4 regions of the Nonomuraea sp. NPDC050394 genome follow, and region 4 is predicted to be linked to each of the others. Evidence: riboswitches for the same ligand, from Rfam matches in the RefSeq annotation. Region 4 holds a riboswitch; each other region holds the start of a gene.
The links. Region 4 has a riboswitch for cobalamin ahead of ACIBKY_RS54835 (hypothetical protein). Riboswitches for the same ligand answer to the same signal wherever they lie in the genome.
Positions count from the first base shown of each region.

Region 1 (7,136 bases), on a different contig from region 4:
CCAGCTCGAAGTAGCCGCCGACCGCGCTGACCTCGGCGGCGGCCTCGGCCACCACGGTGGGGTCGGCGGGCAGCAGTCCGGGCTCGGCTCCCGCCCGGCGGGCCCAGGCGGCGAGTTCGGCGATGCCGGAGAAGCGGTGCGTGTGTCCGTCGAAGGCGGCCGCGTAGCCGTCCTCGGTCCTGTCGATGGCCAGCAGAGCGGGTCCGGCGGCGTCCGCGCGCCATCCTTCTCTGGCCAGCGCGCGTTCGAGCAGGGGATCGGCGGGCATCCTGACCGTCCTCGCGTCTGCCGGGCGCAGCATGAACACTCCTGTCCGCCGGTCGAAGGCGAGTTCGTCGCCGTCGAACGACTCGCCGATCAGCCCCTGCTCGGTCAGTTCTTCCGGCGTGCCGGTGTGCAGCGTGCCCTTGGCGCCGACGAGCCAGACCCGGTCGGCCACCCGGAGCGCCAGCTCCAGGTCGTGCGTGGAGACCACGATCGCCAGCCCACGCTCGCGCGCCAGGGCCCGCAGCAGTCCCATGAGCGCGACCCGCGCGGTGACGTCGAGGAAGGCGGTCGGCTCGTCCAGCAGGATCGCCGACGGCTCCTGAGCCAGCGCGCGGGCGATGAGCACCCGCTGCCGCTCGCCGTCCGACAGCTCGCTCACCGGACGTTCGGCCAGGTGAGCGGCGTGCACGGCATCGAGCGCCCAGGCGACGACGGCGTGGTCGGCCGGGCTCAGCCGTCCGGTGAACCCCGTGTAGGGGTGGCGTCCCAGCCCTGCCACCTCCCGCGCGGACAGCAGCGACGGCAGGTCGCGCTCGGTGAGCACGATCGCCAGGAGCCGGGCCAGGTCGGCGAGCGGGATCGATCCGATCACGTTGTGCCCCAGGAGGACCTCGCCCGCCAGCGCGGGCTGGAGCCCGGCCATGGTGCGCAGCAGGGTGGACTTGCCGCTGCCGTTGGGCCCGATGAGCACGGTCAGCTCACCCGGCTCGGCGCTCGCGTCCAAATGTTCCAGAACGCGCCGCCCGGGTCGTCCCCGCCGCGGCGGGTATCCGGCGCACACCGCGCGCAGTCGCAGCGCCGTCGTCATATCCCCAGCCCCGATCTGGCCGCGCGGCTGCGCAGCAGCACGGTGATCACCACGGGCGCGCCGATGATCGTGGTGACGGCGTTCAGCGGCAGCACCACCCCACTGCCCGGCGCCTGCGTGGCCACGCAGCACAGCAAGGCCGTGGCCGCGCCGAGCAGGACCACACCGGGCATCAGCAGCCGATGGTCGGCCGTGCCCAGCAGCAGTCTCGCGACATGGGGTACGGCCAGGCCGAGGAAGGCGACCGGCCCGCAGTAGGCGGTCACCGCTCCGGCCAGCACCGAGGCGACGGCCAGGGTCAGCGTGTGGGTCAGCCGTACCCGCACTCCCATCGTCCGCGCGTAGTTCTCGCCCAGCAGCAGCGCGTTCAGCGGCTTGACCCCGGCGAGCGCGAGGCCCAGCCCGGCCGCGCACACCGGCCCGAACAGGGCGAGATCCGCCCATGTCGTCCCGGCGAAGCTGCCCAGGCCCCAGCTGATGAACTGCTGGGCCCGCTGCGGGTCGGTGTAGACCAGCAGGAGCGTGATGACCGAGGTGGCCGCCGAGCCGACCATCACCCCGACGACCAGCAGCGTCACCACCGAGCGTACCCGCCGCGACAACGCCAGGACGAGCGCCAGCACCGCCCCCGCGCCCGCCGACGCCGCGACCACCACGCCCGCGCGGCCCAGTCCGGAGACCCCGGCGGTGAACGTGCCGACCGTGCCGCCCAGGCCCACGATGATCAGCGCGACACCGAGGCTCGCGCCCGAGCTCACGCCCAGGATGTACGGCTCGGCCAGCGGGTTGCGGAACATCGTCTGCATCTGGACCCCGGCCGCCGCCAGCGCCGCCCCGGCCAGCGCGGCGGTGATGGCGCGCGGCAGCCGTACCGTCCAGATGATCTCCCGGACGCCCGGGTCGACGCCCGGGTCGCCCGCCAGCGCGGACAGCGCGGCGTCCAGCGGGATGGAGGTGGACCCCAGCGTGACCGCCAGCGCGAACGCGGCGGGAACGCCGAGCGTGAGCGCGCCCAGGACCAGGCTCCGGCGGCGGTAGGCCGCCGGAGCCGCGGACAGGGTGAGGGCGGTCACCTGGTCAGCTTCTGGTAGAAGGCGAACTCGTGCCCCGGCGCGAGGTCCGGGTGCAGGATGGCGACCAGATCGCCGAGGATGAGGTCGGGCCGGGCGACGCCGCGCTCGAAGAAGTCGTTGCCGCCGCCGGGGCCCAGGGTCTTGTTCGAGGACCACACCTGGCCGGCGCCGAAGGCGTCGAACTTGGCATAGCGGGCGTCGGCCTTCTCCACGTCGGCCAGGCTCTTCCATTCGTTGACCGTGGCCAGCCAGACCTTGGCGTCCTTGGCTTCGGCCAGCACGGCCTCCAGGTCGAGCGTGGTGCTGCCCGGGCCCGAAGTGCCGGCCCAGGCGTAGGTGCCGCCCGCGTCCTTGATCAGCGTGGCGACGTAGCTTCCTCCGTTGGGTACCGACCACTGGCCCTGGTACATCTGGCCCGGCAGCACCGGCACCGCCGTGGCCGCCTTCGCCTTGTCCGCCAGGGACCGGTAGTCGCCCTCGACCTTGTCGAACACCTGGCCGGCCTGCTGTTCCGTGCCGGTCAGGGCGGCCATCAGCTTGATCCACTCGGCGCGGCCCAGCGGGGTGGCCTCCAGCCACTCGGCGTTGGCGACGACCTTGATCCCGGCCTGCCGGAGCGGGCCGTATGCCTTGTCCTCGGTGCCGCCGGTCATGAGCACGCCCGGCCTGGCGGCGATGACCTTCTCGGTGTCGATCTCCTGGCCCTTGGCGTACTCGGTGATCGCGCCCGCCTTCACCTTCTCCAGCACCTGCGCCGAGGTGATGAAGCCCGCCGAGGCCACGCCCTTGAGCCGGTCCAGCACGCCCAGGCCGGTGACGAACGGCAGGTGCGTGGTCGAGGCCGAGTACAAGGACTCGATCGGCGTCTCGACCACGGTCGCGCCCGCCACCTTCGGGTCAGGGGTGCCGCAGCGCAGCAGCACGTACGTCTCCGGCTTGGCGCCGGGCGCCGGCTGCTTGACGGTGATCGTCTGGTAGTGCTTGGCGTAGGTCAGGGTGAAGTTGGCAGCGTGCCTGAGCGTCTGCTTGACCGGGAAGTAGTCCTTGGCCGGGTCGTAGGAGGTGACGCACCTGCCTTCGGCCGACGTCGGAGTCGCCGGTGTCACCGCGCCGCCGCAGGCGCCGGTGAGTAACAGGGACAGCAGCAGCGCACCGCCGGTGAGCGGGCGGGAAAAACCCTTCATCCATAATCTCCGGGAGAAGGCCGGGGCCACCGTTCCTCGACGGCGCCCTCGGCGGACGGCGGGACCGGATCACCACGAGACGACCTGCGGGCACGCGCACGGCCACCGTCCTCTCTCGGGGAGATCCGCCCCAGTTCGTGAGGAGGCGACCGCGTGAGTCTCCTGACTCCCGGGTCATCGCTCTCCCGGCCTTCCCACCCTCGCGGGCAGTGGCTTGATCGGGTTCGCTCACCGGTCACAGTGGCGGGACCGTACCGGAATCACACCGGTTTCCTCGTCCGCGTTCGCCTTCGGGATCCATCGTGACATACACCCCGCACCCTGATAATGATGGCTGGGTAAAGGCGAGCGCGGACTGAGGAAGCCGGTGCGAATCCGGCGCGGTCCCGCCACTGTGATCGGCGAGCGGATCCCCACGACGCCACCGCCCCAGACCGGGGTGGGAAGGCGGGGACGAGCATCGACCCGAGAGCCAGGAGACTCACGCGCTCGCCTCCTCGACGACCTGGGGCGGATCTCCCCGGAGAGGAGCGGAGCGTGGCGCCTACGACAGCGCACCCTCCATGTAGTACTCCCACCGGCATGCCCCGGGCGATATGTCCGTGTCCGAGGCAAGAACGGGGAGAGTAATGCGCTTAGTACGTCGATCATTCCTGTCCGTCGCGGCCGTGGCCGTCATGGCCACGTTCGCCGCCCCCACCGCTCAGGCCGCCGAGGCGCCTGAGACCCTCGTCCTCACGCTCACGCCCACCCCCATCGGCCAGCTACGGCAGGCGCTGGAGATCACGACGTCCGTCGGGCGGACCGCGGCCGGGTACGGCCTGGAGGTTCTCGGCGGCGATCAGGGCGAGTTCCGCGGCGGCTACCTGGCCACCGAAGGCAGCGTGGCCCGCGCCCTCGACAAGTTCGAGGAGACCTGGAACCTCAGCGGGCGCAAGCCGCTGTACGTGGACGCGCTGCGCGTCCCCGCCGCGGACGCCGCCCCGATCGCGGGCGCGCTCAAGGGGTACGTCACCGCGCGGACCGCCGCCCCCGCGGCCACCCCGGTCGCGATCGTCGACGGCAAGGTGAGCGAAGTCCGTCCACGCCCGATGAGCGCCGCGGCCGCGGCCGAACTGGACGTGCCCGACCGGGGCATGACGCTGGCGCTGAACCAGCAGGGCCACCGCGGCATCCGCCACTCCTTCTTCGGCCTCAGCAACAGCAACGGCGCCTACGGCTCCGGCCACAGCTTCTACGCCTACGAGCACGACACCAAGGTGCTGTCGGTCAACGGCGGCTGCAACGACAACGACTTCTGGATCCTTCGCCACGGCGGCCTGGGATGGTCCAGCAACCTGCCCGGCGCCTACTTCGACACCAACGCCAGCGACCCCTGCAACACCCAGGACATGACCGTCGGCTCCTGGAACGCCCACCAGCTCAACGGCGGCACCACCTACACCGTCGACACCTGGGGCGGCCATGGCGGCGCCGTCATCTCCCACATGAACCTCACCGCGCAGGCGTTGCGTATCAAGCGAGAGAGCCCCAACTGCAGTGGCGACGAACCCAAGCCGTGGTGCGTCGGCGTCGACTTCCCCAACCCGATCGGGCGCAGCGTCCGCCTGATCTCCCTCAACCCGGTCATGATCCCCGCCTGCTACACCTGGCGGGCCGGAGGCGGCGGCGAACGCTGCTGATCGCGCCATCGATGAGCCGGCGGGCGCGTGCGGCGCGCCCGCCGTTGCGTGGAAGGAACCCGTGAAAAGGATCACCGTGTGCCGGGACTGCTGCTGCGGGAGCGTGCGGAAGGTGCCCGCGCTCGACCACGATCGGCAGATCAGTGAGCTGGCGAAGGTCGCCGATGTCCGTGTCACCGACTGCCTGGACGTGTGCGACCAGGCCAATGTCGTCATCGTGCAGCCGACACCTCAGGGACGTGCGGCCGGTGGCCGTCCGGTGTGGCTGGCCCTGGTCAACGACGAGGCCGCCACCGCCGACGTGGCCGCGTGGATCGACGCCGGCGGTCCCGGGCTGGTCCCCCTGCCGCCGATCCTCGAACTGCACCGGTTCGCCCCGCCCCGCCGGCTGCGGCCACGCGATCAGCTTCCGATCGTGAGCGGCCCCCGATGAGTGTTCGTGGTCTCCGGCAACCCGCCGGTGGCGCGTACCTTCCTGAAGCGTTCGAGGAACCCGCGACGCCGCTCACCGGCGGGGTTCTCACCCGTGAATCCGCCTGACAGGATAGGGCCGTGACTCCGGTTCTCCGCGTGATCCGCGCGGCCGCCTTCGCGGCGGTCTGCGTGCTGGTCTCCGCCGGTGGTCACGCGTTCGCGGGCGGCGGCCTCATCTCGCTGCCCGCGCTGCTGCTCGGGTTCGCCGCGCCGTACCTGCTCGCGCTGGCGGTCAACGGGTGTGAGCGGTCGCGGGAGAGCCTGCTCGCCGCGACCGTGGTCGTGCAGCTCGTCCTGCACCAGGTGTTCGCGCGGGTCGCTCCCGCCGCGGAGGTCGAGACCGGGCACGGCGGTCATCTGAACGTCGGCATGATCCTGGTCCACCTCATGCTGGCGTTGCTGAGCGGATGGTGGCTGCACCAGGGCGAGAGCGCGATGTGGACCGCGCTGCGGCTCTGGGCGGCCGCGCCGCTGCGCCTGCTGCTGTGGCTCACACCGGTTCCGGTGGAGACCGGGGCCGGGCTGTGGGAGGTCGTGCCGTGGGTGCGGACCGGCCCGTGGCGCTCGGCGGCGTTCACGAAGGCGGTTCACCGCCGCGGGCCGCCGGCCCTCCGCCGCGCCGTATGACGGCGCCCTGAGGTCATCTGGCATGCGTCGCCCCAGGTAGGGCCACGCGTCATCTCCTTGTACCCGGCCGCCGTGAGCGCGGTCCGGGCTCCTCCTCATGGAGTTCTCTCATGTTCCATCCCCCTGCGTGGGGGTGGCTCGCGTGACGACGTTGACGTTGTCGTCCGTGAGCTGCCGCCACGGCGGGCTGACGGCTGTCAGCGAGGTCGACCTCGCCCTCGCTCCGGGTGAGCACCTGGCCGTCACCGGCACCAACGGCTCGGGCAAGAGCACGCTGTTACGCGCCGTTCTCGGCCTGCACCGCGACGTCACCGGCCGCATCGAGGTGTACGGCGAGCAGGCCCGCACCCAGGCCGACTGGCGGCGGCGCCGGGCCGAGGTGGCCTGGATCCCGCAGCGGCAGGCGGCGGGCCGCTTCCCGCTGCTGGTCGGCGAGCTCCTCGACAGCGGCAGGGACGGCGCGCACGCCCGGCGGGCGGCCACCGACCTGGGCGTCGGTGAGCTGCTCGACCGCCCCCTGTCCACCCTGTCCGGCGGCCAGCTCCAGCGCGCCTACCTCGCCAGGGCCCTCGGGCAGGTGGCCGCGGGCGCCCGGCTGCTGCTGGCCGACGAGCCCACGGCGGCGCTCGACTTCGCCGGACAGGAGCAGGTCGCGGCCGTGCTGGCCGCCCTCCCCGTGGCCGTGATGGTCGTCACCCACGACCGGGTGGTGGCCGCCGCCTGCGACCGGGTCGCCGAGATGGCCGCGGGACGCCTGCGGGAGGTGCGATGAGCGACATCCTGGCCCTGCCGTCGGTCCAGCTCGCCTTCGCGGCACTGCTGCTCGGCTCGATCGGACTGCCGATCGTGGGGGTGTTCATCGTCGGCTTGGACATCATGCCGGTGCGCTTCGCGATGATGCACGTGGCCCTGCTCGGCATCGCGATCGGCCTGCTGACCGGCCTCGACCCGCTGCTGTGCGCGCTGGCGCTGTGCGCCCTGACCGGCGGCGCGCTGACACCACTGGCCCGCAGCAGCACGG
Region 1 covers NZ_JBITIO010000016.1:159,375-166,510, forward strand. Annotated here, with positions in the region: gene ACIBKY_RS44165 (ATP-binding cassette domain-containing protein) at 1-1,075, opposite strand, end outside; gene ACIBKY_RS44170 (iron chelate uptake ABC transporter family permease subunit) at 1,072-2,148, opposite strand; gene ACIBKY_RS44175 (ABC transporter substrate-binding protein) at 2,145-3,332, opposite strand; cobalamin riboswitch at 3,467-3,662, opposite strand; cobalamin riboswitch at 3,689-3,815, shown strand; gene ACIBKY_RS44180 (hypothetical protein) at 3,962-5,014, shown strand; gene ACIBKY_RS44185 ((2Fe-2S) ferredoxin domain-containing protein) at 5,076-5,447, shown strand; gene ACIBKY_RS44190 (hypothetical protein) at 5,567-6,115, shown strand; gene ACIBKY_RS44195 (metal ABC transporter ATP-binding protein) at 6,258-6,887, shown strand; gene ACIBKY_RS44200 (metal ABC transporter permease) at 6,884-7,136, shown strand, end outside.
Region 1: linked by a shared signal. The riboswitch ahead of ACIBKY_RS44175 (ABC transporter substrate-binding protein) and the one ahead of ACIBKY_RS54835 (hypothetical protein) in region 4 are both predicted to bind cobalamin.

Region 2 (7,136 bases), on a different contig from region 4:
AGCCCTGGTTCCACGCCCGCAGCGCCATCCCGAACGCCGCCGTGGACTTGCCCTTCCCCGGGCCCGTGTGCACCATCAGCAACGGCCGCGTACGCCGCTGGCGCGTGGTCAGCCCGTCCTCCGGCACGACGCTCGGCTTGCCCTGCGGCATCTCAGCTCGCCTTCCTGTGCTCGCGGACCACCGTTCCCAGGTCATCCAGCGTGACCACCTCGGCGCCCAGCCGGGCCGCCAGCCGTACGGCGAGGCCCAGCCGGACCGGACCGCTCTCACAGTCGACGACCACGCACGCCACCCCCTTGAGCAGCCCGGCCGCCGCGTCCACGTCACCGCCGGCGGTCGCCCGCCCGTCGGTCACCACCACGACCAGCGGACGCCGGTCGGGATCGCGCATCCGCTCCACCCGCAGCACCTCCGCCGCCCTGGCCAGCCCCTCGGCCAGCGGCGTACGCCCGCCGGTCGGCAACGACCGCAACCGCGCCGCCCCCGCCTCCACCGACGACGTCGGCGGCAACGCCACCTCCGCGCCCCTCCCCCTGAACGTCACCAGCCCCACCTTGTCCCTGCGCTGGTAGGCGTCGAGCAGCAGGCTGAGCACCGCCGTCTTCACCGCGGTCATCCGCCTGCGCGCGGCCATCGAGCCGCTCGCGTCGACCACGAACAGCACGAGGTTGCTCTCCCTGCCCTCCCGCACGACCTCGCGCAGATCGCCGCCGCGCAGCAGCAGCCCGGCTCCGGTCCGCCCCCGCTCCTTCTGGTACGGCGCCGCCGCCAGCAGGGTCGCCGGCAGGTGCAGATCCTTCACCTTGCCGTGCGGCACCCGCGCCCCGGTCGCCCTGCCACGCGGCGTACGCGCCCGCGACCTCCGCCCCGAAGCACCGGCCCCGAGCCCGGGTACCTTCAGCACCGGCACCCGATACGGCGCCGCCACCCCGGCCACCGCCGTGACACCGGCCTCCTGACCGCCCGGGGAGTCGCGCTCGGCCTCCCTCTGGTCAGGCCGGGAGTCGTGCCCGGCTTCCCCCTGGTCAAGCTGGGAGTCGTGCCCGGTCTCCCCCCGGCCTCGCGCTTCCCCCTGGTCCGCCTGGGAGTTGTGCCCGGGATCCGATGTGGGTCCCGCCTCCCCCTGGTCCGCCGCCTCGCCCTGGTCGGGCTCGGAGCCGGGGCCGTCCGGGTCGGGCGGGGTGTCGGGGGCGCCGCCGCCGTCGGGGTCGTCGTCGCCCCGGTGGCGGTCCAGGAGTTCCTCCAGCAGTTCCTCGTCCAGCCCCGGCGCGTCGAACGGGTCACGGCGCCGCCGGTGCGGCAGGGACAGCCGGGCCGCCACCCGCACGTCCTCCTCCGTCACCCGGTCCCGCCCCTGCCAGGCCGCGTGCGCCATGGCCGCGTTCGCCGTGACCAGGTCGGCGCGCAGGCCGTCCACCTCGAACCCCGCGCACACCGCCGCGATCTGCAGCAGCCGCGCGTCGGGCAGCGCGACCCCGCCGCGCAGCAGCGCCCTGGCCCGCAGGATCCGCTCGCCGAGTGCCGACTCCTGGGCGGTCCATCGCGCCACGAACTCCTCGGGTGACGCGTCGTAGGCCATGCGCCGCCGTACCACCTCGGCCCGCTCGCCGGGGTCGCGCGACGCCTTCACCTCGACGGTCAGTCCGAACCGGTCGAGGAGCTGGGGGCGCAGCTCGCCTTCCTCCGGGTTCATGGTGCCGACCAGGAGGAAGCGGGCGGCGTGCCGTACCGACACACCTTCGCGCTCGACGTAGCAGGTGCCGAGCGCGGCGGCGTCGAGCAGGAGGTCCACGAGGTGGTCGTGCAGGAGGTTGACCTCGTCCACGTACAGGACGCCGCGGTGCGCGCCGGCCAGCAGCCCCGGCTCGAACGCCTTCACGCCTTCGGTCAGCGCGCGTTCGACGTCGAGTGAACCGACGAGCCGGTCCTCGGAGGCGCCGACCGGCAGTTCGACCAGGGAGGCCGGCCGCCGGTGGCGCTGTTCGCCGGGGTCGTGCGGCCCGTCGGGGCAGTCCGGGTCCGGCGCGGCCGGGTCGCAGGCGAACCGGCAACCGGCCACCACGTCCACCGACGGCAGCTGGGCGGCCAGCGCGCGGACGATCGTCGACTTCGCGGTGCCCTTCTCCCCGCGGACGAGCACGCCGCCCACCCGGGGTGAGACGGCGTTGAGCACCAGCGCCAGCTTCAGGTCGTCGAGCCCGACGACCGCGCTGAACGGGTAGGTGGCGATCAAGAGGTGACCTTCCGGTGTTCGAGGGCGTCCCGGTTGACGTGGGCGACCCGCCAGCCGCCGCGGGTGACGGCCAGCTCGGTGGTGGATAGTGGCGCGAGGTCGAAACGGGCGGCATGCAGCGGGGACAGGCCGAGCGCGTGCCCGAGCGCGGCGCGGATGGCTCCCGAATCGCAGATGACCAGGAACGGCCGCCCGCGCCGGCCGTCGAACCTGGCCCGCGTCTCGTCGAGCCACCCCGTGACGCGCGCCGTCATCCGGTCGAGGCTCTCGCCGCCGTGGGGCGCCGCGCCGGGGTCGGCGAGCCAGCTCGCCAGTGCCTCCGGCTCCTCCTGGGCGACCCGCGTGTACGGCAGGCCGCCCCACCGGCCGTGATCCGCCTCGGCCAGCGCGTCGACCACGATGGGCGCGAGCCCCATGGCCGAGGCCGTCTGCAACGCGGCCACCGACGGCGCGACGAACGCCGCCCCCGCCTGCCCGGCCGTCAGCATCTCCCCGAGCTCCCCGAGCTCCGCGAGCTCCGCGGGCTCCGTGTCACCGGGCTCGTCCCGGTCGGGCCGGGTGCCGGGTCCCGCGTATGACGCCGTCCTGGCCAGGTCGGCGGTCCCGGCCAGAAGGGCGGCCTTCGCCAGGCTGGCGCGATCGGCCTGCTCCGGCGCCGGGAAGCAGGCTGTGCGCATGCCTGGTGTGCTGGCATGCCGTACGAAGAGCACTCCGCTCAGCTCGGTGCGGCGGCCGGGACGGCGGCGGCGGCCCGGCGGGCGGCGCGCTCGCCCGCCCAGGCGAACAGCGCCCCGAACGCCGCCCAGAACACCAGTTGTGTGCCCAGCGACGCGAGCCGGAACTCCCACAGCAAGGTGGCGGGAAAGCCCGGGGGCACCTCGTCGACCCGGGGCAGCAGCGCCAGGGCGGCGACCACCGGCACGAGGAAGGTCACCACGGTGACGCTCCAGCGTGCCCACGGACCGCCGGTGACCCGGCGCCCGCCGGCGACCGCGATGGCGACGGCGGCCAGGCCCACCAGCACCATGACCACGTAGAGCAGGGTCCGGCTGCCGATCGTGTGGGGATCGCCGACGGCGGGCGGGTTGGCGGGATATTTTAGGAACGGCAGCAGGACGATCGCCAGATAGGCCGTGCCCGCCGCGGCGAACGCGAGCGCGGGGTCCGACCGGGGGCCGACCCGTCCGCGCAGCCCGGCCACGACCAGGCCGAAGATGCCGCCGACGGCGAGGCCGTACAGGCCCGTCGCGAGGAACAGCCCGGCCTTCTGCGCCGGCCTGCTGACCTCGGCCTCCTCACCGTGATGATCGTCAGCGGGCGCCGCGGGCGCGGCCGCCGCCGCGGCCTCTTCCAAAGCGATCGCGCTGTCCACGTGAGGCTCCCCCGCCAGGAAGGCGAAGGCGCCCGCGACCAATCCGGCCAGCAGGCCCAGGAGCAGCCCTCTGACCACAAGTGTGCGCACCATCGTGCCCGTCCCTAGTGGCAGGGCACGCCGAGCAGGTGACGCCCGTCGTGCATCAGCTCGTGCAGGAAGGTACCGGTCTGCGAGACCGCGCCGTTGTCCATCAGGACCAGGTACGCGATCAACAGGAACAACGGAACACTCAGCAACCAGGGCCGCAAACGGGGAAAGGGCACGGACGTCGAAGTGGTCCCACCACTCATCAAGGCCTCCTCAGGGATGACGCGTCCCAACAGGTGAGGTCACGGCCGTTAGGTGACCTGGCTCCCGGGATCTGGGTCCCGGATACAGTGGCGCGTCCGCACCGGCATCTCACCGGATTTCCCCTGACAGCCGTGAAATCTACCGGAACGTATCCTTTCCTCCGGTTCTCGTCAACAGTCACGTGATCTTCGAGAGATCGATGATCACGTGGTCGCCGTTGAGCGGATAGTCCACGAACCGGCCGTCGCCGGGGCCCAGCTGGATCACGGGCATCCCGCCATCGTCGCCGGGTCGCATGCCGATGTCTCCGGTCCGCCCCGTGGCCAGGTCGAGCAACGCCTGACCGCCGCCGGCCCGGTCGAATTGCACCGTCATGAACCGGTCGTCGGCGAGTCCGAGCAGAGGGGCCTCGGGCAGGTCGCGTTCCTGAGTGCCGTCGCGCAGCCGCATGAAGGCGGTCCGGTCCGGCCTGACGCCGACACAGGTGAGCACGCCGCACCGCACCTGGGTCTCGCCCGCGCGCACGACCGCCCTGCTCGTCTCGCCGGTCTCGGCGTTGACGATCTCCTCGTAGCTGGTCTCGCCGTTGGGTGTGTACTCGCTCGGCGTTCCCACCCACGGCCAGCTCAGGATGTGGTGCCGCTCGGCCCCCCGCACCGCCTCCACCTTCCCGCCCCCGAAGGGGATGGTGGAGACGCCGCCGCCGTCCATCACGGAGAACGCCAGCCGGTCACCGGCCACCGCCATCGCGTCGACCCGGCCGGGCACCGTGGCCAGGCGCTCCGTGCCCCCGCCTGCGAGCGGGACCGACCAGAGTCCGGTGCCGCCGTCCTCGATCGTGCTCCAGAAGACCCGGTCCGTGCTGATCGTCCAGGTGTCGGCGTAGACGCCCTTCGGCGTGCGGATGTCGGTGATCTTCCGGCTCGTCCGCGCCTCCAGGTCGTAGGCGTAGATCGCGTTGGCCTTCTCGTGGCTCTCCCACGTCTCGAACAGCACGGACCGGCCGTCGATCAGCTTCAGCGGGCGGATCTTCGCACCGCCGCGCAGCTTGCCGGGGATCTTCGTGACAGCCGCCGGCCACACCTTCTCCACCGGCTCGGCCTCGGTGATCCGCGACGGGGTGGGGGTCGGGCGGACCGCGGGGATCGGGTGCTGCCGGGGTTCGCCGCGCAGCGCCACCGCGGCCCCTCCGGCGATCACCACGACCGCGACCGCCGCCATCAGCGCGTTCGCGCGGATCCTGCGGCGCCTGGACCGGTTCGCGATGTGCGCGGGCAGTCCTTGCGGGGCGTGGGGCGCGCGCTCGGCGGCGTGTCCGAGGGCGCTGCGCAGCTCCTCTTCCAGAGTCATCGGGCGCTCCCGTTCGTGGCGGAGGGGCGGTCGATCGCCGAGCGGAGCTTGCTCAGCCCGAGCGAGGCATGGCTGCGGACCGTCCCCTGGGAGATGCCGAGCACCCCGGCGATCTCGGCGTCGGTCAGCTGCTCGTAGTAGCGCAGGACGAGCACGGCGCGCTGTTTCTTGGGCAGCCCTTCGAGCGCCCGCCAGAGTCCCTGCTCGGACTCCGAGGGCAGAACGTCCTCGTGCGAGGTCTCCGGCAGGTCCCAGCCGAGCCGTTCGCGCCGCCGTAACCGCCAGGCGCTGATGTGCAGCCTCGCCATGGTCACCCGCACGTAGCTCTCCGGGTCGCGTTTGCCGCGCACCCGCGACCAGGCCCGGTGCAGCCTGATCAGCGCCTCCTGGGTCAGGTCGGCCGCGTCGTGCGGGTTGCCGCTGAGCACGTATCCATAACGCAGGAGCGCGTCGGCGCGCTCGGCGACGAACGCCGCGAAGTCGTCCACCCTGGCTCACCCTTCCTCGGTCCATCACATCCCAGACGCACGGAGGCCGGATTCTGTTGAATGTGAGGTGAAACGCTTTACCTACTAGTTCAGTTGCCATTGCCGGTGTCACGATCTACGTTGGGCCGAATGACAGACGAGCTGGACCGGATGTTCGCCGAGTTCCACGGGGAGATCGCCCAACTCCAGGGACTCCAGCAAGAGATCGAGCAGGTACGCGGCCGGGGTGAGGCCGCCGAGGGCCGGGTCGTCGCCGAGGCCACCATGACCGGCGCCCTGGCCGGGCTCACCATCGACCCCCGCGCCATGCGGCTCGGCTCCGACGAACTGGCCGCCGCCGTCCTCCAGGCCGCCGCCGCTGCCGCCCGCGACGCCGGCGACCAGGCCAGGGCGCTGGCCGAGCCGTTCACTCCCGACGTGCTGCGATGAAGATCAACCCCACCCGCGCCTCCATCTACGGCTTCGGCGCCCTCGGCATCACCGCCTTCGTCTTCCAGATGCTCGCGGTCGACTACCCGGAAGGCGATCCCGACCGCGCCCGCCAGGCCCGCGACACCTGGCTACGGCTGGCCGAACGCGTGGAGCGGAGCTCCGGCAACACCTACCCCGCCGCCGAGTCGGTCTGGCGGCGCAACAGCGGCGAAGGAGTGGACGCGTTCAAGCGGACCGTCACCGCCGGCCTGTACCCGATGCCGCCGGCCCTCGGCTACCCGGGCAAGCTGGCCGCCGCCTGCCGCGCGAACGCAGAGGCCTGCGACGACTTCGCGGAGATCGTCGAGACCATACGGCACGCCTACTGGACCATGGCGCTGGCCAACCTCGCCAGCTTCATCTTCATCACCACGTTCCCGTGGCAGGCGGGGGCGGCGTACCAGATCACGCAGTTCCTCATGCGCAGGGCGCAGGCGAAGCTGCTGTCGAAGCTCCTGGAGCACGCGGTCGCGCGGGTCGTGCTGGCCAAGCTGACCGAGTACTCGATCGGCAGCGCCTTCTTCGCCATCGGCGACGTGAGCGTGGTCGCCGGGGTCAAGGCGGCGCGCGGCGAGGACCCGGGCTCGCTCGGCGACAACGCCCGGCAGGCGCTCAAGGAGTTCGCCGCCTCGGTGGCCTTCTACGGCGCCTTCGACGCGGCCATGCCCGCGGCCAGGGCCGCGACCAAGAACCTCGACCTGCAGTACTTCATCGGCCGCATGGCCGGCGGCTCCGTCGGCTACGGCCCCAGCTACGACGCCATGAACGGCCAGGGCGGCGAGGACCTGATCCCGACCTGGAAGGAAACGCTGGGCAGGATGCTCCTCTACTTCACGATGGCCCACAAACCCGCGGGGTGAGCAGGATGGAGATCGACCGCGCCCGGCTGCGCGCCGTCGCCGAGGCTTACGACACCGAGCGCCGCGA
Region 2 covers NZ_JBITIO010000026.1:10,923-18,058, reverse strand. Annotated here, with positions in the region: gene cobO (cob(I)yrinic acid a,c-diamide adenosyltransferase) at 1-151, opposite strand, end outside; gene ACIBKY_RS51695 (putative cobaltochelatase) at 153-2,234, opposite strand; gene ACIBKY_RS51690 (histidine phosphatase family protein) at 2,231-2,911, opposite strand; gene ACIBKY_RS51685 (CbtA family protein) at 2,950-3,699, opposite strand; gene ACIBKY_RS51680 (CbtB-domain containing protein) at 3,711-3,830, opposite strand; cobalamin riboswitch at 3,929-4,066, opposite strand; gene ACIBKY_RS51675 (TolB family protein) at 4,078-5,250, opposite strand; gene ACIBKY_RS51670 (SigE family RNA polymerase sigma factor) at 5,247-5,738, opposite strand; gene ACIBKY_RS51665 (YbaB/EbfC family nucleoid-associated protein) at 5,868-6,167, shown strand; gene ACIBKY_RS51660 (hypothetical protein) at 6,164-7,069, shown strand; gene ACIBKY_RS51655 (hypothetical protein) at 7,075-7,136, shown strand, end outside.
Region 2: linked by a shared signal. The riboswitch ahead of ACIBKY_RS51680 (CbtB-domain containing protein) and the one ahead of ACIBKY_RS54835 (hypothetical protein) in region 4 are both predicted to bind cobalamin.

Region 3 (7,136 bases), on a different contig from region 4:
CCTCCTACGGGGTCAGGCGAACGGCAGTGGTTGCCGCGTGAGATCGGGTGAGGCGGGCAGCCGGGTCCCGCCGAGGAAGGGGAAGGCGGCAGGGGCATCGCAGTACAGGCCGGGCACGATCACCCGGGCGACCTGCAGGTCCGATCCCGGGACGGTGAGGTCGACGGCGTACGCGCGGAAGGCCGCCGATGTGGTGACGGGGCGTCCCGTGGGCGCGCGCAGCCGGTCCAGCGCCTCACCCTGAAGGCGTTCGTCCAGGTAGATCTGCACGTGCAGGCGGACGTCGTTGACGTCACGCCAGCCACGCCGCAGATCGTCGAGATAGCGGCGGTCGTCACGACGTTTCAGGTACGGCGGGCCGGCATCCCGGCGCAGCAGCACGCGGCCGTTCTCGTAGGTGCCGACCGCCTCGGTGAACGCCTTGGCGGCGGCCTCGGCCTCGGTGTCCCGGCAGGCGCTGCCGAAGCCGACGACCCGGCGCCGTGGATCTTCGACGAACACTCCGGCGACCGTGGCACCGAACTCCGAGGGCAGCCGCAGCAACGTGACCGTCAGCCCGGACCCGGCCGCCTCGCGCAGCGCTGCGGCGAGCGGCCCGCCGGCGGGTTCCTCGATGGGCGCGGCCGGGGCGTTACCCGCCCACCAGATGGTGACGGCATCCCGCTCCAGCACCTCCCGCAGTGCCGCCCGCCTCGCCTCCTCCCGCGTCGGGGCGGCGGCGGTGCCGGCGAGAATCGGGTAGTTGGTCAGCGGCTCGGCCCGGCGCGGGCCGGTGAAGTAGTTGACGTAGACCAGCGAGGCGGGCACCAGAACCCGTTCGCCGGAGGTCAGGTCTTCGGCGGGCACCCAGGCGATCTCCAGGTCCCGGGTGATCGGCACGAAGGGGAAGCCCCGGGCGGCGTACTGGTCCGGCGAGTAGAGAGCGAGGTCATCGGGGTCGATCGCCGCTCGCCTCAGATCGCGGTAAGCGGCCTTGAGCAGTTCTCCGGGTACCTGGTTGGCGCTGTGGCGTTCCACCGCCTCCCCGATCGCGGCCGAACGCGCCGCCTCCTCGTCGCCGAGCGCGGCGCCACCGGTCACCTCCTTGCCCTGTGCGGGGAAGGCGGAGTAGGAGACCAGACTGGGAACGACGGGCTCACATGGGCGGTCCCGGCGCACCTCTCTGATCACGCGTTCTCCTCTCGCCGGGCGGCCGGGGCCGCGTTGGCGGCGGCCCCGGCCCGAGGTGACCTACTCGTCGTCGTCCTCACGCCACTCGAACGGTGAATCCACCGCGGGGGTGTGGGACTTCAGGCACCCCTGAGGCTCTTCGGGCTCGGCGAAACCGTGATGCGCCATGTCTCCTCCTTTGCGAGAGAAATGCAGGTACGAACCACTTGCGATAACCATAGGCACAGGTTCGGGAAGAACTCAATCGTTCATTCTTCGAGCAATGCGCAGTCTCCGCATTTGATCCCGTTGGGCACCCGGTAATAAAGGCAGCACGTGGTACGCCGGAATGTCAGGTCCGGGGAGATCAGGTCGCCTTTCCCGGCCAGCCCGCCCCGGCCGAGCAGGCGGGTGATCAGCCGGGCCGCGGGTCCGGCGAGATCCGGCCGGGCGCTCACCACGGTACGGCCGGCCTCGGCCAGGGCGGAGGCGGCGTTGCCGTACAGCAGGCCGGAGGCGACCTTCACCCGCAGTCCCTTGGCGAGCGCGTCCAGGTGCGTGCGGACCACCATGTCGTAGAGCAGCTCGGTGACCTGCTCCTCCGTCCCGGCTACCCAGCCGGCCAGGGCGGGGAGCCGGACACCGGCGCCCTCGTCGGCGCGGTCCAGGCGGGTCAGGTCGGGGATCACGCCGTGGGTGAGCACGGCGCCGACGACCGGCGACCAGAGCCGCGCGGCATGGCCCAACTGGGCGATCGAGGCGCCGATGCGGAGTTCGCGGGTGTCGTATCTGGCGGCGACGGCCTCGACCAGATCCATGAACCCTCGGTCGTAGTCGGCGCGCACGTCATGCCATCCGGCGGTGCCGGCGCCGATGTGCGGAGAAAAGAAGGAACCGAATTCGGCGACCTCTTCCAGCGCTGCTCGGACCGATTCCCTGGACGCCGATTCCATTGCTCCGCGCTCCATTCGTAAAATCGCATGGCGAAAATGCCGAACGTCGAATCCGGCTGTTCTGCGGCGGGGATTTCAGCTCAAGGCGCGGCTCCCTCCGGTGCGGAGGCTCACCTGCGGAATCCCCGTCTCGGGGTGGGCGGCCACCTCGCCCTCCACCCGGTAGACGTCGGCCAGCAGGGCGGGGGTCAGCACCTCGGCGGGCGTGCCGAGAGCCACGACCTGGCCGCCGTCCATGACGCAGAGCCGGTCGCAGAACGCGGCGGCCATGTTGAGATCGTGCAGGGCGATCACGGCGGTGACACCAAGCCCGCGCACCAGGTTCAGCGCGTCGAGCTGGTGCCGCAGATCGAGGTGGTTGGTCGGTTCATCGAGCACCATCGTGGCCGGCCGCTGGGCCAGCGCCCGCGCGATCAGCACCCGCTGCTTCTCGCCGCCCGACAGCCGGTCGAAGGGGGCGTAGGCCAGATCGGCCACGTCGAGCCGGTCGAGCGCGTCGGCGATGATCGCCCGGTCCCGGGCGTTGTCACCGTCGAACGCGCGCTTGTGCGGAGTCCGGCCCATGGCGACCACGTCGTACACGGTGAGCTCGAAGTCGCCGCCGGTCTCCTGGAGCACGGCCGCCAGCCGCCGGGCCAGCCAGCCCGCCGGCATCTTCCAGACGTCCTCGCCGTCCAGCAGCACACGGCCCGACGTGGGCCTGAGGGCCCGGTAGAAGGTGCGCAGGAGCGTGGACTTGCCCGCGCCGTTGGGCCCGGCCAGTCCCAGCACCTCGCCCTTGGCGACCTCCAGGGAAATCTCACGGACCAGGTCCCGGCCGCCGATGCGGACCGACACGTCCTCCACGACCAGTGTCACTTCGATCGCCTCCGCATCAGCCACAGGAAGAACGGCCCGCCGACCAGCGCCGTGATGATCCCCACCGGGATCTCCTCCGGCGCGATCAGAGTGCGGGCCACGAGATCGGCCGTGACGAGAAAGGCCGCTCCGAGCAGCGCCGTCGCCGGGAGTGCCCGGCGATGATCGGCGCCGATGAGCAGGCGGACGACGTGCGGCATGATCAGCCCGACGAACCCGATGGACCCGCTGACCGCCACGATCGTGCCGATCATGATGGCCACCAGCACGAACAGCGCCGCCCGGAACCGGTGCACGTCCAGCCCGAGCGAGGCCGCCGCCTCCTCCCCGGCCAGCAGCAGGTTCAGCGGCCGGGAGACCCCGAGCAGCACGAGCGTGCCGGCCAGTACCGCCACGGCCGGAATCCACACCATCGTCCAGGTCGTCCCGGCCAGGCCACCGAGCATCCAGCGCAGCGCCGACTGGGTCTTGTGCGGGTCGTTGGACGTCACCACCAGGAAGCTGGCCACGGCCGACAGCACCTCGGCCATCGCGACCCCGGCCAGCACCAGCCGCACCGTGGTCATCCGGCCGCCGGACCTGGCCAGGAAGTACACCGCGACCAGCGCGGCCAGAGCTCCGAGGAACGCCGCGACGGGCAAGGAGAACGCGCCGAACACGGTGAGGCTGAACACCACCACGCTGACCGCGCCCACGCTCGCGCCGGAGGACACGCCCAGCAGCATGGGGTCGGCCAGCGGATTGCGGACCAGCGCCTGCAGCGCCATGCCGCACACCGACAGCCCGGCGCCGATCACCGCCGCGAGCAGCACGCGAGGCACCCGTACGTCCATGACGATGGTCTCCCGCACGACCGGCCAGGTGGGCTCGGCCAGCGCGGGGTGCACGCGGTGCAGCAGGATGCCCCACACCTGCTCCGCCGGGAGCGTGACCGACCCGGCCGCGATCGCCGCCGTCGCCGCCGCGCCCAGCATGACGAGCAGCAGGGCGATCACGATCGGGTACGGCAGGCCGGGCCGCCGCGCACCCACCTTCGGATACGGCAGGCCCAGCCGCCGCGCATGAACCTCCGGCCCGCCTACCTTCGGCTCGCCCACGTTCGGCTCGCCCACCTTCGGCCCGCTCACTTGAAGCGGTCGGCGTGGAGCTGCCTGGCCAGGGCTTCGACCGCCGCCGGGGCGCGCACACCGAGCACCACCGACGACAGCGGCAGCACCGCCAGCCTCTTGTTCTTGATCGCCGGCACGTCCTTGAGCGCCGGGTTCGCCAGCAGGAACCGCTGCTTGTCGGCCACCGACTGCTCGCCGTAGTCGTAGATGACGATCCACTCGGGCGCGCGCTCGGCGACCTGCTCGAACGAGACGTCTCCCCAGGTCTTGCCGAGGTCGGCGAAGACGTTCTCCGCCCCCGCCAGCTTGATGATCTCGTTACCGATGCCCGCGCCGCCGGCGGTGAAGGCGGTCTTGTCGCCGCTGTCGTAGACGAACAGCTTCACCGGCGCCGCCCCGGCCAGCTTCTCCCGTACCCCGGAGAGGGTGGCGTGCAGCTTGGCGAGCAGCGGCTCCGCCCGGCCGGGCACGCCGAAGATCTTCGCGACGTTGTGGATCTCCTGGTCGATCAGCTCCATGGTCACCGGGCCCTTGGCGCACTCCTCGACGTTGAGGTAGCTGTTGATCCCGGCCTTGGTGAGGGCGTCGCGGCTGCGTCCCTGCTTCTCGTCGAAGGTGCTGGCGAAGCCGCCGTAGACGAAGTCCGGCTCCTGCGCCAGCAGGGCCTCGTAGGCGGGGTACTCCTTGGACAGCACCTTCACGCTGTCGTAGGCGGCCTGGTACTCCGGCAGGATCTTGTCGTCGAGGTAGCCGGTACCGACCATCGACTTCTCCAGCCCCAGCGCCAGGAGCACCTCCGTGGCGTGCTGGTTGAGCGAGACCGCCCTGGCAGGCGGGCGTTCGTAGGTGGTCTTCACGCCGCAGTTGTCGATGGTGACCGGGAAGCCCGCGGCGGCGGAAGCGGCCGGAGCCTGCCCGGGAACGGCTCGTTCAGCCGGGGCGCCGCCGCAGGCGGCCAGCACACCGGATACCAGGAGGGCGAGCAGGAGGGACGTAAAACGTCTGCCCGTCATGGAGGGTTCCTCTCACGGAATCTGCACAACGGGGCGGATCGGAAGGAGGGAACGCCAAAGGCCCGCCGGACACCACAGGCCCACTCCTCTCCGGGGAGATCCGCCCCAGTTCATCGAGGAGGCGACCGCGTGAGTCTCCTGGCTCTCGGGTCGAGGCTCGTCCCCGCCTTCCCACCCCGTGGGGGCAGTGGCTCAGTGAGGATCCGCTCGCCGATCACAGTGGCGGGACCGCGCCGGATTCACACCGGCTTCCTCAGTCCGCGCTCGCCTTTTCCCGGCCATCATGACACGAACCAAATCAATTCCTAGCCGTGAGGTTCCACGAACAGCGTGTTCTCCGGAGGCAACGCGCGTGGAAGACGGCCATGAGAGCGCCGCAGGACGCCGGACATGCGGCAGGACGACCGCCCGACGGCGCTGGTGGCCGGAACCTCCACCGGTAGCGGCGTTCTATATGGCCTGCGGCCTGCCGACCTGGTGTTCTGAGTCGTTGACGGCGGCCGCGGTCTGTCCTGAGGCTCGAAGTCCGGGCCGCCGGTGCTGACGCTTGCGCCGGAGTGAGCCCCGCCCGGCCCGGTCAATCGCGGCCATGACCGGCCAGCGCGTCGATCAGGGTGCGGAGCCCGCTCAGGAACGCGGCCTCGTGGTCGAAGGCCCGGACCACGCGGCGGATACGTTCCGGGTCCACGGCCGCTGACTCCAGCAGTCTCTCGCGGGCGGCGCGTCGTTCGGGGGTTGCGCCAGGCAGGTAGCTCAGGTGGCCGAGCACGTACCACCAGAGTTGAAGATACGCGTCGGTGGCTCGGTGGTCGTCGAGACCGAGATCGCGGAACCGGTCCAGTGCCCAGGTGAACATCGCGGTGGCCCGCGGCGCGAACCACTCGCCTTGCCGCAGGATCTCCACTACCCACACGTGCCCCGCGAGGTAGGCGTCCAGTCCGGCGAAGGCGGCGATCAGGCGCTCCTGCGGAGTGCCCTCGTCGGCGGGCAGCGGCGGAAGCCCCTTCGCCACGTCGTCCAGCAGGGCGAGGATCAGTTCCTGCTTGTCCTTGACATGCCGGTAGATCGCCATCGGAGCCGCGCCCAGTTCTGCGGCGACCCGGCGGATGGTCAGCCCGTCCACGCCCTCGGACTCGGCGACCCGCCGTCCGGCCGCGACGACCCTCTCGCGGGTGAGGAACTGGCGACGTCGGCTGGAACTCGTGCTGGCGATCACTCCCTCAACTGTACTCGCGTGGAATTTCTCCAAGCTCTCAAGTAAGGCTAGCCTTGCTTTAGTGTACTAAGTACGCAAGAGTTCGCGGTGGCGGGGTCGCGGCTGCCTCTAGCCATTGAAAATGATTGTCGTTACCATCTCCTGCTGTCTGGCCAGAAACGAAGGGTGTGGCATGTCCACGATGTCAACGGCGCGGCGGGCGCCTTCGGTGCTGGCTCCCGCTCGCGCCACATTGGTCGGCTGCGGCATCCTGACCGCCGTCAGCGCGCTCGCCGGCATGGCGCCGCTGGTCGCCGTGGTGGAGATCAGCCGCCGGCTGCTCCACGGCGACACGGAGGTATGGCCGATCATCGTCGTCGCGCTCGTGGCACTGGCGGTCAAGCAGCTCGGCACCTTCGGCGCGGGGGTTCTGACGCATCTGGCCGACATCCGGGTCTCGTTCGGCATCCGCAGAGCCCTTCTGGGCAAGCTGCGCAGGCTTCCCCTCGGCTGGTTCACCGATCGCAACTCGGGGGCCGTGAAGAAGACCGTTGAGGACGACGTGGCGGCGCTTCATCAGCTCATCGCGCACTCCGTGGTGGAAGTCACGGCGGCGGCGGTCCCGCCGGTGGTGGCGATCGCGTACCTCGTGGTCGTCGACTGGCGCATGGCCCTGATCGGGGTGCTGCCCATGGTGGTCGGACTGGTCGTGTACCAGCGGGCGATGGCGGACGCGGGGACGAAGTACCCGGAGTTCATCCAGTGGCTGACCCGGCTCAACGGTGCCGCGGTCGAGTTCGTCAACGGCATCGGGGTCGTCAAGGCGTTCGGAACGCCAGGCGTCGCCAGCCGCCGTTTT
Region 3 covers NZ_JBITIO010000016.1:198,382-205,517, forward strand. Annotated here, with positions in the region: gene ACIBKY_RS44335 (YcaO-like family protein) at 13-1,170, opposite strand; gene ACIBKY_RS44340 ((2Fe-2S)-binding protein) at 1,419-2,102, opposite strand; gene ACIBKY_RS44345 (ABC transporter ATP-binding protein) at 2,178-2,960, opposite strand; gene ACIBKY_RS44350 (FecCD family ABC transporter permease) at 2,957-4,087, opposite strand; gene ACIBKY_RS44355 (ABC transporter substrate-binding protein) at 4,084-5,082, opposite strand; cobalamin riboswitch at 5,193-5,389, opposite strand; gene ACIBKY_RS44360 (TetR/AcrR family transcriptional regulator) at 5,660-6,298, opposite strand; gene ACIBKY_RS44365 (ABC transporter ATP-binding protein) at 6,471-7,136, shown strand, end outside.
Region 3: linked by a shared signal. The riboswitch ahead of ACIBKY_RS44355 (ABC transporter substrate-binding protein) and the one ahead of ACIBKY_RS54835 (hypothetical protein) in region 4 are both predicted to bind cobalamin.

Region 4 (7,136 bases):
GGAGATCGCGGTCGTGTCCGCGACCACGCCCGCCAGGCCCTTGCTGATCGTCATCGGTCCTCCCGGTAGCCGTGGGTGAGCACGCCGGCGTCGAAACTCGCGTAGCCGGAGTAGTCCAGCAGGTCGTACAGCTCGCCCCTGGTCTGCATGCGATCGACCAGCTTCGCCTGCGTGCCGTCCGCGTCGATGGCGCGCAGCGCCTCGGTGACCGTGCCCATGGCCAGGCGGAACAGGGTCACCGGGTAGATGACCACGTTGACGCCGAGGTCGCGCAGGGTCGTGGTGGTGAGCAGCGTCGACTGCCCGAACTCGGTCATGTTGGCCAGCAGCGGCACGTCGACCGCCTTGCGCAGGGCCTCGAACTCGGCCGCGTTCGCCAGCGCCTCGGGGAAGATCAGGTCGGCTCCGGCGTCGGCGAACGCCTTGGCCCGCTCGATCGTGGCGCCCAGGCCCTCGGTGGTGCGCACGTCCGTGCGGGCGCAGATGACGAATCCGGGGTCGCGCCGGGCGTCCACGGCGGCGCGCAGGCGACGCAGCATGTCGGGCAGGGGGCTGATCGTCTTGCCGTCGAGGTGACCGCACCGTTTGGGGTTGACCTGGTCCTCCAGGTGACATCCCGCCACGCCGGCGTCCTCGAGGACCTGGATGGTCCTGGCCGCGTTCATCGGCTCGCCGAAGCCGGTGTCGGCGTCGACCAGGGTGGGCAGCTCGGTGACGCGGGCGATGGCCTGCGAGCGCCCGGCGACCTCGGTGAGCGTGGTCAGGCCGATGTCGGGCAGGGCCAGGTCGGCCGAGAGCACGGCGCCGGAGACGTAGACGCCGTCGAAGCCGGCCTGCTCGACGGCGCGGGCCACCAGCGGGCTAAAGGCTCCGGGCAGTCGCAGCAGTTCGCCGCCGGCCAGCCCGTCGCGGAGCGCGCGGCGTTTGTCCTGCGGGGTGTGGCGGGAGTGCAGCATCAGAAGATCCCCTTGGTGGCGGGCGCGGGGTCGATGCCCGCCTTGAGATTCAGGGCGGCCACCTCGGCGGCGGTCAGCAGGGGAAGGCGTTCGGCCAGGCCGAGATAGCGGTCCTGCTCGGCTTCCGTGACCACGCCCGAGGCCAGGGTGCGGAACTTGGCCAGGTAGTCGGCGCGGGCGAACGGGTGTGCCCCGTCCGGGTGCGCGTCGGCGACCGCGCGTGACTCCTCGACCGTGCTGCCGTCGGCCAGCTCGACGACGACCCGGCCGCCGAACGCGCGCCGTTCCGGGTGGTGGTAGAGGGCGGTCCACTCGGGGTCCTCGACCGTGGCGATCTTGTTCCAGAGCTCGACGGTGTCGGCGCGGCCGGCCCGCTCGGGCAGGTACGACGCGACGTGGTGCCAGACCCCGTCCTGGAGGGCGACGGCGAAGATGTAGGGCAGCGAGTGATCCAGCGTCTCCCGGCTGGCGTGCGGATCGTACTTCTGCGGGTCGCCGGCGCCGCTGCCGATCACGTGGTGGGTGTGGTGGCTGGTGTGGATGGTGACCCGCTCCACCTTGGCCGGGTCGCCGATCCGCGCGCGCAGGTCGATGGCCAGGTCGATGAGGGCCTGGGCCTGGTATTCGGCCGAGTGCGCCTTGGTGTAGGTGCGCAGGATGCCGCGCGCCTGCTCGCCCGGCTCGGGCAGCTCCACCTGGTACTCGGCCGAGGGCCCCGACAGCATCCGGGCGATGACGCCGTCCTCGCCCTCGTAGATCGGCGCCGGCGCGCCCTGGCCGCGCATCGCCCGGTCCACCGCCTCGATCGCGACCTTCCCGGCGAAGGCCGGGGCGTACGCCTTCCATGAGGAGATCTCGCCCTTGCGTGACTGCCGGGTGGCGGTCGTGGTGTGCAGCGCCTGGCCGATGGCGTGGTAGATCGTCTCGGTGGGCAGGCCGAGCAGCGTGCCGATCCCGGCCGCCGCGGAGGGGCCGAGGTGGGCGACGTGGTCGATCTTGTGCTCGTGCAGGCAGATGCCGCCGACCAGCGCCACCTGGACCTCGTAGGCGACCGCGAGGGCACGCGTCAGCTCCGCGCCGGTCCGCCCGGTGTGCTGGGCCACCGCCAGGATCGGCGGGATGTTGTCGGCCGGGTGCGAGTAGTCGGCGGCCAGGAACGTGTCGTGGAAGTCCAGCTCGCGTACGGCGACGCCGTTCGCCCATGCCGCCCACTCCGGCGACACGCGAACGTCGTCCACTCCGAGGATCCCGGCCCCGCCCGAGGCCGCCGGGTGCGCGAGCGCCTGGTCCCTGGCCGCGGCCACCGGCGCGCGGCGCAGCGACGCGGCGGCCACAGCGGCGTTGTCGACCACCCTGTTCGCGATCATCTCGGCGATGTCCGGGTCGGGCGCCGGGGCGCGTGCGGCCAGGTCGGCGAGCTTCCAGGCCAGTTGCTCCTGGACCGGCAGCCGGTCGGCGCTGGGGCTGACACGGACGACATGGGTGATCATCTGACTCCTTTGCGAAGGGGTTTCCTGTCAGCATCACCAGCGGCCGCTGCGCCGGGCCAGCCCCGTCATCTGCGAAGTTTCGCGAAGTACCCGACCGGCTTTGCGAAGGTTGCGAAGCCGGGACTTCGCATAGGCTGTCCTCATGGGCAAGATCTTCGTGGGACCGAGGCTGAGGGCCCTGCGCCGCGACCGGAAGATCAGCCAGGTCCATCTCGCGGAGCTGCTCGGCATCTCGGCCAGCTACCTCAACCAGATCGAGCACAACCAGCGCCCGCTGACCGCTCCGGTCCTGCTCCAGCTGAGCGACGTCTTCGGCGTCGATCCCGAGTTCTTCGCCCCCGAGGACGGCACCCGGCTCATCGCCGACCTGCGTGAGGCCCTGGCCGGGCAGGAGATCTCCCCCGCCGCCCTCGCCGACCTGGTCGGCGCCAGCCCCGAGATCGCGCGGGCCGTGGCCGGGCTGCACCGCCGCTACCTGGCCGCCACGGAACACGCCGCCGTCCTGGCCGGCGCGCAACCGGTCGCGCCCGCGCCGTACGAGCTGGTGCGTGACTTCTTCTACGACCGGCACAACTACGTCGACGAGCTGGACCGGGCCGCGGAATCGCTGGCCGACGGCGGCGACCCCGGAGGGCTCGCGGCGCAACGGCTGGCGGCCCACGGCGTGCGGATCACCGAGGACGGGAGCGCGCGGCGCCGCTACGACCCCCGCACCCGCGTCCTGCACCTCGCGCCGGGCCTGCGGTCCTCCCAGCGCGCCTTCCAGCTCGCGACCCAGCTGGCCCTGCTCGAACACGCCGATCTGATCGCCGGCCTGGTCGCGGACGCGGGGTTCACCGATGCCGACGCCGCGGCACTGGCCAGGATCGGGCTGGCCAACTATTTCGCCGGGGCGCTGCTGCTGCCGTACCGGATCTTCCGTGACGCGGCCGAGCGCCGCCGCTACGACCTCGACCGGCTCGCCGCGGACTTCGGCGTGGGCTTCGAGACCGTCTGCCACCGGCTTTCCACCCTGCAACGGCCCCGCATGCGCGGTGTGCCGTTCTCCTTCGTACGCGTGGACCGGGCGGGCAACATCTCCAAGCGCCAGTCCGCCACCGGCTTCCACTTCACCCGCGCGGGCGGCAGCTGCCCGCTGTGGAACGTCTATGACGCCTTCACCACTCCCGGCCGGCTGCTGACCCAGGTGGCCGAGATGCCCGACGGGCGGCGCTACTTCTGGGTGGCGCGGACCGTGGAACGCCGCCCGCCCCGTCACGGCGCGCCGGGGTCGCTGTTCGCCATCGGGCTCGGCTGTGAGCTGCGGCACGCGCACCGGCTCGTGTACGCCGACGGCCTGGACCTGGCCACGCCCCAGGTCACGCCCATCGGCCTGGGCTGCAAGGTGTGCGAACGCGACGACTGCGCCCAGCGCGCCTTCCCACCCACCGGCACCCAGGTGCGGGCCGACGAGCATGTGACCGGGCTGGTGCCGTACACCACGCCCTGATCGATAGGCTTCGCGGTGCGGCTGGTCCGGCCTCCCCAGGGAAGGCCGGCGCAAGAGGGAACCCGGTGCGAATCCGGGACTGCCCCGCAGCGGTGAGCGGGAACGACCGCCGTCCACGCAAGCACTGGGCTCCGGCCTGGGAAGCGACGGCCAGTAGGAACGTGTGAGACGCCCGCGAGTCCGAACACCTGCCACCGCCCGTGCGCCGCCCGGCGCGCGGCCCCCAGGGGTTCCGCGAGGGAAAAGGACCCGACGTGAGACAACGCACCACCCTGCTCGGCCATGTCTCTCCCGAGACGTGGCAGGAACTGCGCGACATCGGGCTGAGCGACCTTCCGCTCCACGATCCCGCGTTCGAGGCGCACCGGATGTTCCCCGGGCCGCGCCGGCTCGACTACGCCCCCGCCGTCGCCGCCTATCTTCACGCGAAGCGGCGCGGCTTCGAGACCCGGCCGGTCCTGCCGGGCCCGGTGAGCGTCCTGGCCTCGACCCGGCAGGAGGGCCTGCTGGAGTCGTACGCGGAACTGCTGGAGCGGCTGGCCACCGCGGGCGTCGCCGAGGTCCAGCTCAACGAGCCGCTGCCGGCCGCGCCGATGCTCGCCTCCGCCTACACCAGGCTCGGCGAGCTGAGCCACCGACCCCGGATCATGGTCTGCATGTGCTCGGGAGCGGCAGGGCCCGCGCTGACCGCCCTCGGCGCGACCCGGGTCGAGGGCGTCGCCATGGACTTCGTGACCAGGCCCGGCACCCTGGCCGCGCTCGCCGCGGTCGGCGGCATGCCGGGTAAGACCGTGGTGGCCGCCCTGGTGGACGACACCGGCCGGGAGGTACCCGCGGCCGGCGTCCGCGCGGCCGTCGAGCGGCTGGCCGATCAGGTCGTCCTCGCCTCCACCTGTACGGCGGCGCGCTCACCCCAGGCGAGCGCGGCCGCCCTGGTGGGCATGGTCAACCGTGGTTGAACCCCTTCCCGGCGCCGCCGGCCTCGGCCCCGACACCCCGCTGCCCGCGCTGTTCCGCCTGGGACGGATGGCCCGCCTGCTCGACGGGCCGGACGAACTCCACATCACCACGGTGGCCCGCCAGGTGCTCGCCTGAGCCCTTCGGCCTCCACGAACAGCGTGTCCAGGAGGCAACGCGTGTGGAAGACGGCCATGACGCCGCCGCATATCGTCAGGCCACATCCGCCAGGAAAGGACGCCGAACATGCGGCAGGACGACCGCCCGACGGCGCTGGTGACCGGTGCCTCCACCGGAATCGGCGAAGCCTTCGCCAGGGAGCTGGCCCGCCGCGGCCACCATCTGGTGGTGGTGGCACGCGGCGCCGGCCCGCTCGACGCGCTGGCCGCGGAGATGAAGGACGCCTTCGGCACGGTGACCGAGGTCCTGCCCGCCGATCTCACCGACCATACGCAGGCCGCCGCCGTCGAGGAACGGCTGGCGGACGCCGCACGCCCGGTCGACGTCCTGGTCAACAGCGCGGGCGCGCTGACCAGCGGCCTGTTCGCGAAACTGCCGATCGCCGGTGAGGTGAGCCAGGTGGAGCTGAACGCGGTGGCCCCGATCCGGCTGACGCACAGCGTGCTGCCGGTGATGCTCGACCGCGGCAGGGGCGCCGTCCTCAACGTCTCGTCGATCGCGGGCGAGGCGCCGACGCCCTTCGGCGCGACCTACGGCGCCAGCTACTCCTTCCTGACCGCCTTCGGCCAGGCGCTCCACATGGAGGTACGCCGGTACGGCGTGCGGGTGACCACCCTCCTGCCCGGCTTCACCGCGGCCACCGCGGACCCGTCCCGCCGGATCCAGGCGGCTGACCAGGTGGCGCGTGAGGGGCTGGCGGCACTGGCGGCCGGGCGCGCGGTGTGCGTCCCCGGCCTGCGCAACAAGACCTCGGCGGCGTTCGCCCGGCTGGCTCCGCGGCGTCTCGTGCGGGCCGTGATGGAGGCGAGCCGTACCTCATGAGCGTCAAGCCCGGCACGTGGCGGATCGACGCCGCCACGGCGCGGCTCACCTTCGCGCTGAGCCATCTGAGCGTGCGCAGGGTGCGCGGGCGCTTCACGGCGTTCGAGGGGGAGATCGAGGTGGCGCCCGACCTCACGGAGTCGGTGGCGAGCGCCGTGATCGAGATGGCCTCGATCGACACCGGCGACGCCGAGCGGGACGCGTTCCTGCGCTCGCCCGCCTTCTTCGACACCGGCTCCTTCCCCGAGATGCGCTACCGCTCCGGGCGGGTGCGGGCGGGCGGCCACGGGCTGATCGCCGACGGCGCGCTCACCGTGCGGCAGAGCACCGGCACGCTCAGCCTGGACGTGCGGTGGCTCCCGCCCGAGGACGACGGCACGCGGCTGTTCGTCTCCGCGGTGGGCCGGATCGACCGGCACGACCTCGGCGTCGTGATCGGGTCTCGCCTGATGGGCAGCCGCGCGGTCCTCGGCAGGAACGTGCGGGTGAGCCTCACCGGCCACGCGGTCCTGCTCGGCTGAGCAGGACCGCTGGCCGACCGGCGCCGTCACTCCAGGACGCCGCCGACCTGCCTGGCGAGCAGGCGCACGTACGCGCCGTCGGCGGCGACCAGTTCCTCGTGCGTCCCCTGCCCGGCGACCCTGCCGCGGTCGAGCACCACGATCCGGTCGGCGCTCCTGATCGTGGACAGGCGGTGGGCGATGAGCAGAGTCGTGCGCCCCCGCCGGACGGCGCGCACGGCGGCCTGAAGCGCCTCCTCGTTCTCCGCGTCGAGGTTGGACACCGCCTCGTCGAGGATGAGGATGGGGCAGTCACGCAGCAGCGCCCGGGCGATCGCGATGCGCTGGCGCTGCCCGCCGGACAACTGGGCGCCCCGCTCGCCGCAGACGGTGTCGTAGCCGTCGGGCAGGCGGGCGATGAACTCGTCCACGCGGGCCTGCTCGGCGGCCCTGACGACGTCGTCGTCGCCGGCGTCGGGACGGCCGAGCCTGATGTTCTCCCGTACCGAACGGTTGAAGAGGTAGACGTCCTGCGGCACGATCGCGACCAGTTCCCTGATGTGCTCCTGGGGCAGGGTGCGCAGGTCTCGCCCGCCGATCGCCACCGCGCCCTCCTGGGCGTCCCAGAAGCGCAGCAGCAGGTGGGCGCAGGTGGACTTGCCTGCTCCCGAGTGGCCGACGAGGGCGACCGTCTCGCCGGGCCGTACCTCGAAGGACGTGCCGTCCAGGGCGGGCGGGCCGT
Region 4 covers NZ_JBITIO010000035.1:17,522-24,657, reverse strand. Annotated here, with positions in the region: gene ACIBKY_RS54855 (bifunctional 2-methylcitrate synthase/citrate synthase) at 1-54, opposite strand, end outside; gene prpB (methylisocitrate lyase) at 51-956, opposite strand; gene ACIBKY_RS54845 (MmgE/PrpD family protein) at 956-2,446, opposite strand; gene ACIBKY_RS54840 (short-chain fatty acyl-CoA regulator family protein) at 2,589-3,935, shown strand; cobalamin riboswitch at 3,988-4,125, shown strand; gene ACIBKY_RS54835 (hypothetical protein) at 4,190-4,894, shown strand; gene ACIBKY_RS54830 (hypothetical protein) at 4,887-5,030, shown strand; gene ACIBKY_RS54825 (SDR family NAD(P)-dependent oxidoreductase) at 5,139-5,894, shown strand; gene ACIBKY_RS54820 (YceI family protein) at 5,891-6,415, shown strand; gene cydC (thiol reductant ABC exporter subunit CydC) at 6,442-7,136, opposite strand, start outside.